DNA from 3 places in the Bacillus sp. JZ39 genome. Region 3 is predicted to be linked to each of the others. Evidence: predicted binding sites of a transcription regulator. Region 3 holds the regulator's gene; each other region holds the start of a gene.

Region 1 (4,166 bases), 400 kb from region 3:
GGCGTCTAGGCGGTTTTGGGGCTGGTTCTTAAAAGAACTTGGCTATAAAGAGTATCAAAAATGGAGCTCAGGCATCAGCTGGAAGAAAGATCGTTTTTACCTAGTGATTGTGCAGGCGAAAGAGCCATTTCTAGAGCCGGAATACCATAGATGCCGAGTCGGTCTGAACCATCTCGCATTTCATGCTGAATCCAAGCTTCAAGTCGATCAGATGACTGAAAAATTGACGGCAAAAGGCTATCGTGTGTTGTACCGAGACAGGCATCCTTTTGCCGGAGGAGACGGGCATTATGCAGTCTTTTGTGAGGATCCAGACCGGATTAAGGTAGAGCTCGTTGCCCCAAGCTGTTAATCGTGATCTTCGGACAGGCTGTTCAGCTTTTTCTCAATGCGATCCAGCTGCGCTTTTCGGTTTTTCGCATACTTGAAGCCTGTAACAGCCGCAAAGACGACAGCGGCAAATATAATAAATACAAACAGCTGAAACATCACATCACCTATATTCATGTTCTTCACCTCATGTTTGCGGGAGAGATTCATTCTCTTCCGTTTTTTATGTAAAGCGGCTTTTCCAGACGGGAACGGTGTTTTGTGGTCTCCATTTTCATTTGCCGATAGGCGAACGCTAAAAATGGCAGGCCGAGCAGGGTAATGCCGCTCAGGACAGAAAAAATATAAATCGGCCGGCCAGCGCCAAACAGGTCTATACATATCCCCCCGACCCAAGGGCCGATGACGTTTCCGAGCTGTGAAAAACCGATTGCCCCGAAATAAGTGCCTTTTAATCCTGGTTTTGCAATCTGGTCTACATACAAATCCATCATAGAGAATAAAAGCACTTCGCCAATTGTAAATGTGATGACAATCATCACAATTGATGGAACACCGTGTGATACGGTGAAAATGGCCATGCTGATGCTAACCATCACATTACCGAGCATCAGAGAACAAAGCGGCGAAAACCGTTTTGCAAAATGGACAATGGGAAATTGCGTCGCCAACACAACGATTGCGTTTAATGTCAGCATCAGCCCATACAGCTTCGTTCCATTGCCGATCAAGGGGTTCTGCGCCATATACTGAGGGAATGTGGAACTGAATTGTGAGTAGCCGAAGGTGCATAGCGTAATGCCGACCAAAGCAATGGTAAAAAGATAATCCTTTTGCGTGACCATAAACGCTTCCCGCACGCTCATATTTCGGGACTGGGCTGGTGCTGATAAGGATGGATGTTTTTTAAATTGGAGGGCAAGCACAATTCCGTATAGTCCGTAAATGACTGCAGGCACCAAAAAGGGCGTAGTCGATTGCGATGAGCCGAAATATAGGCCAAGCACAGGTCCGAAGACAACGCCGATATTAATAGCCGCATAGCGTAAATTAAAAACTAGCAGTCTCGTTTTTTCTTCTGTCATATCAGACAGCAAGGCCTTTGAAGCGGGCTCAAACAGTGATTTGCAAAGACCGTTTAATGCGTTTACTACAAAAAACACCCAGAGATGAGATGCTGCCGCAAAGCCTGCAAATACCAGCATCCATCCGAAAATCGATACAAGCATCATGTTTTTTCTGCCGAATTTATCTGAGATATATCCGCCGTAAAAGCTTGCGAGGATGCCGACTGATGAGCTCGCGGCGATGACCAGCCCTGCATAGGAAGCTGATGCGCCTTGGACGGCTGTCAAATAAATCGCTAAAAAAGGAATGCTCATCGATGTTGCCATTCTGCCGAAAATGGTTCCGATTATAATTGTCCAGCTGATCGGGTGGATATCTTTCCATTTCTTCATGAATTATATTCTCTCCTGTATGTATGATCTTTCTCTATCATATATGAAAAAATTTCCTTCTCCAATAGATCGTTCAAAATATTTCGTTATTGACATGTAGTATGCCTGATTGTATGGATGGCAATATACTATGCGTTGAGGATGCGTGTGGCGGGGGTTACATCTTGAATTTGAAGGTGATGACAGAAGGAAAATGACGGTATGTCCGAATTCAGTGAGGGTGTGTTTGAAACATTAAAAGAGTTTAAGCCGCCAGGACGTAGATCATATCGGCAGTGAAACCGGCTATGAGATCAAGATGTACGCTGAAAACCGATGGACCGCATGACAGAACAAGAGAGCACATCTCTTCGAAAAAGTGTATACGCGTGATCATGGACAGCTTATTCCGTTTTGCGCGAGCATTGAGGGGAATTTTACGCCAGGCCATATGAATCTATGGAGCGTGAGAAAATCCTGCTTTTTTTCTGTAAGCCTGAGACTGTTTATTTGTTTCAGGCGGTGTTTTCAAGGGGAAGCCGCATCAGCGGCTAAAAGTCATGCGTTTAAGAGAACAAGCCTTGGTTTGTGACATAGTCATAAATGATATCTTCTATATGCGCATGCAAATCCTCATCCGGTTCTTCATTCCGTCTCTCTTGTAGAGCCGCTTTCAGGCTTTGTTTTTCATACGGGCTTAACGGATCTATAGCAACGTTTCTGCCGTATTGCCGCAATGCTTGTTCCATCATTTTTTCGACAAATTTCTCCATCATGACTCTCCTATCCTTATGCTTCGCTTTTATTCTACTAAATGTTTTTCTTCTCTCAAACCCTTGGATCATATTTTCTGTCAGACAAGAATCATTTACCAGTATAAAACGAACATACTTTCGCATATAATGAAAAACGAACATAAGTTCTTTTTAGAGGTGTGTATGATGAAAGAAAAAGTGATTTTTCTCGTTGACATGCAATCGTTTTATGCATCTGTAGAGAAAGCGGAAAATCCACATTTGAAAAATAGGCCCGTCATTGTTTCGGGTGACCCTGAAAAAAGGGGCGGAGTCGTATTGGCTGCCTGCCCGCTGGCGAAACAAAAGGGTGTGGTGAATGCTTCACGGCTGTGGGAGGCGCAGGAAAAGTGTCCTGAGGCTGTTGTGCTCCGGCCGCGTATGCAGCGGTATATTGATGTATCACTGCAAATTACGGCCATTCTCGAGGAGTATACAGACCTTGTGGAGCCTTATTCTATCGATGAACAGTTCATGGACATTACAGGCAGCCAGAAGCTGTTTGGGACGCCGATGGAGATCGCGAAAAGCATTCAGGGCAGAATCATGCGGGAGATCGGCGTTTATGCACGGGTCGGAATCGGCCCTAACAAAGCGCTGGCCAAAATTGCGTGTGACAATTTTGCCAAAAAGAATAAGAACGGTATTTTTACCTTAACGAAAGAAAATATGAAAACCGAAATGTGGCCGCTCCCGGTGGGCAGCATGTTTGGCGTCGGGAGCCGCATGAAGCATCATTTAAATCGGATGGGCATCAGCACGATCGGCGGGCTCGCGGCTTTTCCGCTCGATCTTTTAAAAAAGAAATGGGGCATTAACGGCCACGTGCTGTGGATGACGGCAAACGGAATCGACTATTCCCCTGTGTCAACTTCGTCTCTGGACGGGCAAAAGGCGATAGGCCATGGAATGACTCTCCCGAGAGACTACGAACACTTTGACAAAGAAATCAAGGTCGTATTGCTTGAGCTGAGTGAAGAAGTGTGCAGGCGAAGCCGAAACGCCGGAGTCATGGGGCAGACGGTGTCAGTGAGCTGCCGGGGTGCTGATTTTGATTGGCCGACGGGCTTCAACCGGCAAGTGAAGCTGGCAGAGCCGACTAATTCTACTCAGGATGTATATGAGGCTGTACGCCGGCTGTTTCTTACATTTTGGGACGGGAAACCTGTCCGCCGCCTCGGTGTCAATCTGTCTCAGCTCTCATCTGATGACATATGGCAGCTCAATTTATTTCAGGATTATGCAAAGAAAATGAGCCTAGGCTATGTGATGGATGGCATTAAAAATCGATTCGGCGATACAGCAATCATCAGGGCGGCGTCACTGACAGCGGCAGGCCAGGCATTTGAACGTGCGGCTAAAATAGGGGGGCATTATAAATGAACGATCATTTAAAAAGGGGCAACCTGCTGTGGGAAGGGAGCAGGATGTTTCTGCCGGAACATAAGCAAAGCCTGCTGGAGAGAAAGCGACTTAAACAGAAGCTGCAAAAGCCGATCCTTGACCCCAATAAGCTGGAAGAGATGAATCAAACGCTTTGCGCCGCGATGGAGTTCGCTCAGGATATCACTGTCAGCTGCTTTCAGGACGGTGAGATTGTCCG
Region 2 (4,166 bases), 150 kb from region 3:
CACCGCGTGCGCCCGCAATTTTCGCTTCGGCAATGGTTTTACGAACAAAGTAGCCAACAACTAAACCGAGTAGAATCAGCAAAATGGAGATGAGAACCATCATAATTGGGGTCATACTTTCACCTCCTCTTGCTATGAACTTGGTTGTTGCTTAAAAAGTGTCGGCATGTACATTGTCTAGTTTTCTCAACATACAGAACCTTCACAGGGAATGAGTGTGTTCATCGCCCTTGTCAAGTTTAAATGGTTTAACAATCATGTTAAAAAAACAAATGTTACAACTTCATTGTAAATGTGTCGGAAATACTTGTCAAGCTTGCCATCTTAACGTTTGCAGGCCAGTCTTCTTTTCACGTGCCGAATGCAATTCATCCAAAAGAAGATCGCCAATCATTCTTGATTTAGAAGCTGGTATATTTTATTGTTCACTTGGCCCAATTTAGCATTATTTTGAATGTTTGAGAACAAAATAACAATGGTTTGCCCAGATTTGCTAAAGCTGTTCAAGATATTGAAGCCCGGCATAACACCATGGTTTGAATAGCTTCCGGGAGCAACATAAAATCCCATGCCGTATGTGGAGCTGCTCCCTGGCGTAAACATCTTTTCATAGCTTTTTTGCGAATACAGTTTTCCGTCTATCAGCGCTTGGTCAAATTTGTACATATCTATAGCGCTCATATAAATATCACCCGCTCCATACAGCTGGGATAAATCAGGTATATACGGTGTAACTGTTTTGCTGCCCTCCATCTTATACCCGACGGCAGGATAAGGTTCTTTTTCATATGTTTTGTAAAAGCCTGCATGCGTCATTCCCGCAGGTTTAAAAATATGATTCTTTATGTACTGTTCATAGGGCTCACCGCTTACTTCAGCAATAATATAAGCGAGAACAGAATAGTTGGAATCCTTGTAGTCCCATACGCCCGGCTGACGTTTGATTCCCTGAAGTTCTATGTCTTTTATTAAATCGTCCGGAGTAATGGCGCCGTTTCCTTCAATATGTCCGTTTATCCCCGATGTATGTGTAAGCAGATTCTTCAAAGTAATCGTTTGTCCGTTGGGAAAATGAGGTAAATACGTGCTTACCGGATCACTTGTCTGAAGTTTCCCCTTTTCCTCAAGCTGCAAAATAGCAGTTGCAATCAGCGCTTTTTGTGATGAACCGACATAAAAAGATGTCAATGGATTATTTTGAATATAGTGTTTACGGTCAGCATAGCCAAAACCTTTATTTGTTACAATTTCTCCATTTCTGACAATCATGGCTGTTCCGCTGAAACCGATCTCTTCTAAATAATTGCTGATTTTTTGATTTCGATCCACTGTTTTGATTTGTTCCTCTGATTTTTTGGCAGTTTTCTTTTTGACCTCTTTTTTCTGATCGGTATTTGAAACCGCTGCAGTTTCTTGAGATGGCTCGTTTTCTTCACTATTTCGATGAAGAGCATTCCAAATCGTAATGCAAACCATCACTGCTAAAAGACCAAGCAACAGTTTTCCTCTTTTATTTAGTTTTCTCCGTCTGCGTTTCGCAGTTCTTCTGCGGGTTGGGCTTGTCATTCATTTTTTCCTCCCAAAATAAATTCCATTTTGCACACGTTTTGTTAGACGAATAAAGCCCTAAAAAAGTTGTCAAAAAAAGCAATATTTTTATCATTTTTTTGCAAAATACAAAAAAGCTGAGTTTTTCACTCAGCCTTTTGTATCATTTGAAACTTATTTTATTTTTATTCTTCAAATTCGAGTTCTTCTTGTGTCTCTTCAGCTTGCTGCTGCACTACTCCGTTATTATCCAAGCCGTAATGTTCGCGAATTTGCTCCTGGATCATCAGCATGATATCTTTATTTTCTTTCAGGAATTGTTTTGCATTTTCACGGCCTTGGCCAAGACGCTCTTCTTCATAAGAGTACCATGAACCGCTTTTTTGCACGATATCAAGTTCAGTTCCTAGATCAATGATTTCGCCTTCTTTTGAAATGCCTTCTCCGTACATAATGTCAACCTCGGCTGTACGGAACGGCGGAGCCACCTTGTTTTTCACGACTTTGATTTTCGTTTTGTTCCCCATTACGTCGTTGCCTTGTTTCAGCTGTTCAGCACGGCGCACTTCAAGACGCACGGAAGAGTAGAATTTCAACGCACGGCCGCCAGGAGTTGTTTCCGGGTTCCCGAACATAACACCGACTTTTTCACGAATTTGGTTAATGAAAATCGCGATTGTCTTCGATTTGTTAATGGCCCCTGAAAGCTTACGAAGCGCTTGAGACATTAAGCGTGCTTGTAAACCGACATGAGAATCTCCCATGTCGCCTTCAATTTCCGCTTTCGGAACGAGAGCGGCTACAGAGTCGACAACGACAATGTCAACTGCCCCGCTTCGAACCAATGCTTCCGCAATTTCAAGCGCCTGCTCGCCTGTGTCAGGCTGAGACAGTAAAAGCTCTTCAATGTTAACACCGAGCTTTTGCGCGTATACCGGATCTAACGCATGCTCCGCATCGATAAACGCGGCTTGTCCGCCCTGCTGCTGAACTTCAGCAATCGCATGAAGCGCCACAGTTGTTTTACCTGAGCTTTCAGGACCGTATACTTCAATAATCCGTCCGCGAGGATATCCGCCAATTCCCAGTGCTGTATCAAGAGCTAGGGAGCCGCTTGGGACAGTAGAAATTCTTGTATCTGTCTTTTCTCCCAGTTTCATAATGGAACCTTTGCCGAACTGTTTTTCTATTTGTTTAAGAGCCATATCTAAGGCTGCCTGACGATCACTCATTCTATTTTTTCCTCCTTTATGTTACCACTACATATACTATACCCTGTTTGAAGGGATTTGCCAAGAAAAAAGCGAACGCATATTCGGATTTTTTCTTGGCGTGATTCCTATCAAAATATCATAATGTATCAGAGAAATCATGTTTTCTTAGGAGGATAATGTGCTGAAAATATTATTTTTGCTCTAAAAGCTTTAAGATTAAATGGCAGCCGTATTTAGCGCCTCGTTTTCTGATCCCCGTTCTGGAGCCCGCAAAGTGAAACTCGTGAACCTCTTCTTTACCATTTGCGGAAATGCCGATAAACACATGCCCAGGCTCATGCCCTTCTTGAGCATCAGGTCCTGCTACACCAGTAAAGCTAATGCCGATATCGCTGCCAGTGAGTTTTTGAACACCCTTAGCCAGTTCGGATGCGCACTCCTTGCTGACCGCCCCAAAACGATCTAATGTTTCCTTCTTGACACCAAGCACATTCTGCTTCACGTCGTTTGTATAGCAAACAACGCCCCCGGCAAATAATTTTGAGGCACCGCTATGATCCGTCAGCCATTCAGAAAACAGCCCTCCGGTAAAGCTTTCTGCCGCAGAAATTGTAATGCCTTTTTCCTTGCACGCTATAGATAGCTCTTTTACAAGAGAAGTATCATCGTAACCATAGAAAAATTCACCGACACGCTCTAAGATAACGGCCTCTGTTTCTTTTAACAGACGCTCTGTTTCCTTTTCATCGGCGTGTTTGGCTGTCAGACGCAGCGTCACCTCTCCATCAGCCGCCAAAGGCGCAATTGTCGGATTGGTTTGTGCATCGATAATATCTTCCAAATCGGCTTCAAGCTGAGATTCACCGATACCGAAAAAGCGAAGAACAGTTGACACAATTTTTTCATTTGAACCCATCTTTTTCAGCAGAAGAGGCTTTGCCTCGTTTTCAAACATTGGACGCAATTCGCTCGGCGGTCCAGGAAGAAGCATATAATAGCGTGATTCATGCTCTGTGAGCATACCCGGGGCCATTCCAAAGTGATTCGCCAGCACGTCAGAGCCTTCGATCACAAGCGCCTGTTTTCGGTTATTAGGTGACATCGTGCGTTTTGTTCGTTTGAAATAGTCCTCAATGGATTGGAATGCCTCATCATTTAACACAAGCGGACGTCCCAGCGTATTTGCAATCGTTTCTTTCGTCAGATCATCTTTTGTGGGTCCAAGCCCTCCTGAAAAAATAATGAAGTCAGAGCGTTCTTCAGCAATGCGGATGACCTGCTTCAGCCGCTCCGGGTTATCTCCGACCGCTGTATGATAAAATACGTTGACCCCGATTTCAGCGAGCTGTTTGCTGATAAATTGAGCATTTGTATTGGCGATTTGGCCAAGCAGCAGCTCTGAAC
Region 3 (4,166 bases):
TTTCATTACACGGGTACGCAGAAGAAGATCAGCAGATCGAAGTCGGCGGTACAGATCGCGTAAGAGCGGCAGATTTAGTTGAGAAATTGCAGCATGCCGGTTTTCCTGCTGTATTGCTCAATACGGACCATCCGCATGCGGGCGTTAGTCCGAATAACATTGCAAATAAATCAAAAACAGGTTTAAGTATCCAGATAGAAATGAGCACAGGCTTTAGAAAGTCTTTGTTCGGCATCTTTTCTTTAAAAAGCAGAGCTGTTACTCAAAATGAGAGGTTTTATAAGTTTACAGAAGTGATGTTCCGTTTTCTCAAAAATAGCTACTGAAAAATAGGAGGCGATAAGACAGCCTCCTATTCCTTATGCTTCTCTTTCGTTTCGGGAAATAGCTCGTCCGCGGCTTCCGTTTGATACTGCAACGTGTTATCTCTCGCTGACAGTTCATTTCGGAAATTTTCATCAAGCACATTTTTCAGTAAATACCGATGAAAAAAGTATTCAAAAACAGTAAGACAGGCAGCGGAAAGGAGAGCTGCTCCAAATGGTGAGAAATCGTTTCTTGTTTGGGTTAAAACAAATACCCAAAGAATAACGAATGAAAGGCCAAAGTCAGCCAATGAAGCTGTAATATTGTTTGTTCTGGGTAAGACGAGCATGTCACCAGAAAGATAGGAAACAAAACCTAAGAAAAGTGCAATAAACATCACACTTAAAAAGGATGCGTGATAGACTCTGTCCAAAATCACATATAAAAGGGCGAGAGTGAAAGCAATCTTTGAAGCAAGCGCAATGATATGTTTCATTTGACCACCTAAATTGTTATTTTTTGAAGAAAATTCTTGGGCGTAAACAAATGATAAATAATGCAATTCAAAACCATTCATAATGGTCATGTTACTATTTTAAACAGTCCGTTTTTGTTTACACTGGTATTTTTTTTCAGCAGTATGAAACTTTCTTATGAAAAAAGACGTATATGTGGATGATCAGCTTTCAAGGGGGGAATGATTTGTGGAGATAAAAGGAATCAATCACTTGTTATTTTCAGTTTCGCATTTGGATACATCGATTGATTTTTATCAAAAAGTGTTTGATGCAAAGCTTTTGGTAAAGGGAAGAACAACTGCATATTTTGACATGAACGGCATCTGGCTAGCGCTTAATGAAGAACCAGACATCCCGAGAAATGACATTAAGCTTTCTTATACCCATATTGCTTTTACAATTGAAGATCATGAATTTGAGGAGGTATCAGCTAAATTAAAAAGACTTCATGTCAATATTCTGCCTGGCAGAGAACGAGATGAACGCGATCGAAAATCAATTTATTTTACCGACCCTGACGGCCACAAATTTGAATTTCATACCGGAACCCTTCTAGACAGGCTTCGATATTACAAACAAGAAAAAAACCATATGCACTTTTATGATGAAACGGCCTTTTGATATCACACACCATATTTCATATAAGGTTAAATTTAAAGAAGGGTGTTGGTGGAGACTTTATGTTTGGGGAAGGTTTCTACCCGATTAGTTCAACGATGCCATATCTTTTGAACTGCACAAGTGATTGGGTGCAGGTGAAATTGAAATACATATTACATTTTATATGAAGAAAGCAAGCTGTTTTAACAGAGTGTTGAACTACCTAAACTATGTACTAAATTTTCAGTTATATCAATTGCCTCGCCCTTTAATAAATATAAAACCGCATCCTTCCACGACCTAAAAAATGAAACGTTTTTAAGAAGATAGCGTCTAATATTCTAAACGTACATATTTTGAACAAAAGTTTCCTGAAGGAAAGAAAATTTCTTGACTTCAACAATTGTTTGGTGGATAATTATGGTGTAAACATGATGTTCTTTTTCCTCCTATTCAGGCTCGCACCCAAAAGTCAGGGCGAGCCTGCTTTTTTTGAACAACAAACCCCCTCTCCGTAAAGGAAAAGGGGGTTATTTCATGCATCTGATAGATCAATAGATTAATGGACGGTTCTGAACACGCCAATCACTTTCCCTAGAATGCTGACATTCTGCAAAATGATAGGTTCCATCGTTGGGTTCTCAGGCTGCAAGCGAATGTGTGTATCCTCTTTATAGAATCGTTTTACAGTTGCTTCATCATCTTCTGTCATCGCAACTACAATTTCCCCATTGTTCGCTGTGTTTTGCTGTTTAACGATGACATAGTCCTTATCGAGAATACCAGCATCTATCATACTGTCTCCCATAATCTCCAGCATAAATACATGCTCGTCTGGAGGAACCATGCGGTCAGGGAGCGGAAAATATTCTTCAATATTTTCTACTGCAGTAATAGGAGATCCCGCCGTGACTTTACCGATGACTGGTACATTAACGACCTGGCTTTGCGGAATGTCTACTTCTTCATCAAGAATTTCTATTGCTCTTGGTTTTGTCGGATCCCGTCTGATCAGCCCTTTTGTTTCCAAGCGGGCCAAATGGCCGTGGACAGTAGAGCTGGACGCAAGCCCGACAGCCTCTCCGATCTCTCTCACGGAAGGCGGATATCCTTTTGATTTAACCTCTGCTTTAATAAAACGGAGGATATCAAGTTGCCTTTTTGATAGCTTCGTCATTTTTCGCACCTCAAAACGTCGATTTTAAGAAGATTATAGCATGATTTTCCTTACAGTACAAACATAGGTTCGAAAAAACAATTGACAGAAACGTTTGTTCGTATATACTGAAATTATAAAAATGCGAACAAACATTCCTGTTGGAGGTTATGATCATGAGTAAAGAATCTATTATTTTTGTCGGTCTGTTCACAGTGATTTTGAGCGCGGTTATCCTTATGCTGTCATATACAAGCAGCGACCAAGAGCTTAATCAGTATGTTAAAATAGAAGTCCAGCAAGGCGACACACTCTGGTCAATTGCTGATCAGGTAGCCGATACAAAAAAGATAAACAAAAATGATTTTATTGAATGGGTAGCTGATAAAAATCAACTTCAAACCTCTGATATCCAGCCGGGTGATGAGTTAGTGATCCCATTGAAAAAGAAGCATCAGGATGCATATGAATTAGCAACTGTAAGATAGAGAGGAAAGAGAGATAAAATGAAAGCACTCATTTATGCCCGTGTAAGCACAAATAAAGAACAGCAGGAAACGTCATTAAAACGGCAGGAGGAGGAGCTTACGGCCATTGCAGCGGAGAACGGCATGGAAGTGGTCAAAGTGATTTCAGAAAAAGCCAGCGGATATGAAATGGATCGGGATGGTGTATTTGAGCTGCTTGATGAGATTAAGAACGCTGATATTGATGTCATTTTGGTTCAGGATGAGACAAGGCTCGGACGGGGAAACGCAAAAATCGCACTGCTCCATTGTATTTATAGAGAAGGTGTGAAAGTCTATACAACGGCTCATAGAGGTGAACTGGAGTTATCGGAGGCTGACTCAATGGTCTTGGAAATCGTCAGCATTGTGGAAGAGTATCAGCGAAAGATTCACAACATGAAAATCAGACGGGGAATGAAACGTGCAGTAAAAAACGGTTTTAAACCGCAAAAAAACTTAAAAAACCAACATGGGAACAGTGGAAAAGAAAAAATAGAGGTGCCAATCTCAGAGATCGTCCGCCTGAGAGCGAATAAACTGACGTTTGCTGAAATCGCGGCTACCCTAAGAGGGTTTGGCTATGATGTCTCTAAAGCAACCGTTCACCGGCGTTTTCAGGAATACATAGAGAATGAAGAGACAGCAGAGTGAATCAGTTGTAAAACTTTTTTTGATCTAGTACTATATAGACAAAATGCAATAAAGGAGTTTAACATGATTTCAAACGCGAAAATTGCCAGAATTAATGAACTTGCTGCCAAAGCTAAAGCTGGCGTTATTACAGAAGAAGAAAAAGCCGAACAGCAAAAGCTCCGTCAAGAGTACTTGAAAGGTTTTCGTTCTTCTATGAAGAACACGTTAAAAAGCGTGAAAATCATTGACCCAGAAGGCAATGATGTAACACCAGAAAAGCTAAAAAGAGAAAAAAGAAATAACAAACTTCACTAATATAAGAGGAATACGGCAATATCGTATTCCTCTTTTGCATATACTATAATCAAAACTCTTATGTGACAAAATTCAACAAGTTTCTCTCAAATTTAAGCTGAAACAGTTGAGAAAAAGTCGTCAGACATT

The links. The regulator LexA, encoded in region 3, represses DNA repair genes until DNA is damaged. The targets are predictions, from matches to a motif close to CGAACATATGTTCG.
Region 1: the regulator LexA is predicted to act here: its motif matches at 2,652-2,665, upstream of M1D65_RS11635 (DNA polymerase IV).
Region 2: the regulator LexA is predicted to act here: its motif matches at 2,853-2,866, upstream of recA (recombinase RecA).

The regions. Positions count from the first base shown of each region.
Region 1 is NZ_CP096389.1:2,283,156-2,287,321, reverse strand. It holds gene M1D65_RS11655 (VOC family protein) at 1-352, shown strand, start outside; gene M1D65_RS11650 (hypothetical protein) at 349-507, opposite strand; gene M1D65_RS11645 (MDR family MFS transporter) at 537-1,790, opposite strand; gene M1D65_RS11640 (YqzH family protein) at 2,336-2,542, opposite strand; gene M1D65_RS11635 (DNA polymerase IV) at 2,708-3,946, shown strand; gene M1D65_RS11630 (YolD-like family protein) at 3,943-4,166, shown strand, end outside.
Region 2 is NZ_CP096389.1:1,731,611-1,735,776, reverse strand. It holds gene rny (ribonuclease Y) at 1-115, opposite strand, end outside; gene M1D65_RS09045 (serine hydrolase domain-containing protein) at 391-1,566, opposite strand; gene recA (recombinase RecA) at 1,734-2,780, opposite strand; gene M1D65_RS09035 (competence/damage-inducible protein A) at 2,953-4,166, opposite strand, start outside.
Region 3 is NZ_CP096389.1:1,884,935-1,889,100, forward strand. It holds gene pghL (gamma-polyglutamate hydrolase PghL) at 1-326, shown strand, start outside; gene M1D65_RS09540 (YndM family protein) at 353-802, opposite strand; gene fosB (metallothiol transferase FosB) at 1,011-1,445, shown strand; gene lexA (transcriptional repressor LexA) at 1,984-2,601, opposite strand; gene yneA (cell division suppressor protein YneA) at 2,751-3,068, shown strand; gene M1D65_RS09560 (YneB family resolvase-like protein) at 3,087-3,740, shown strand; gene M1D65_RS09565 (DUF896 domain-containing protein) at 3,804-4,037, shown strand.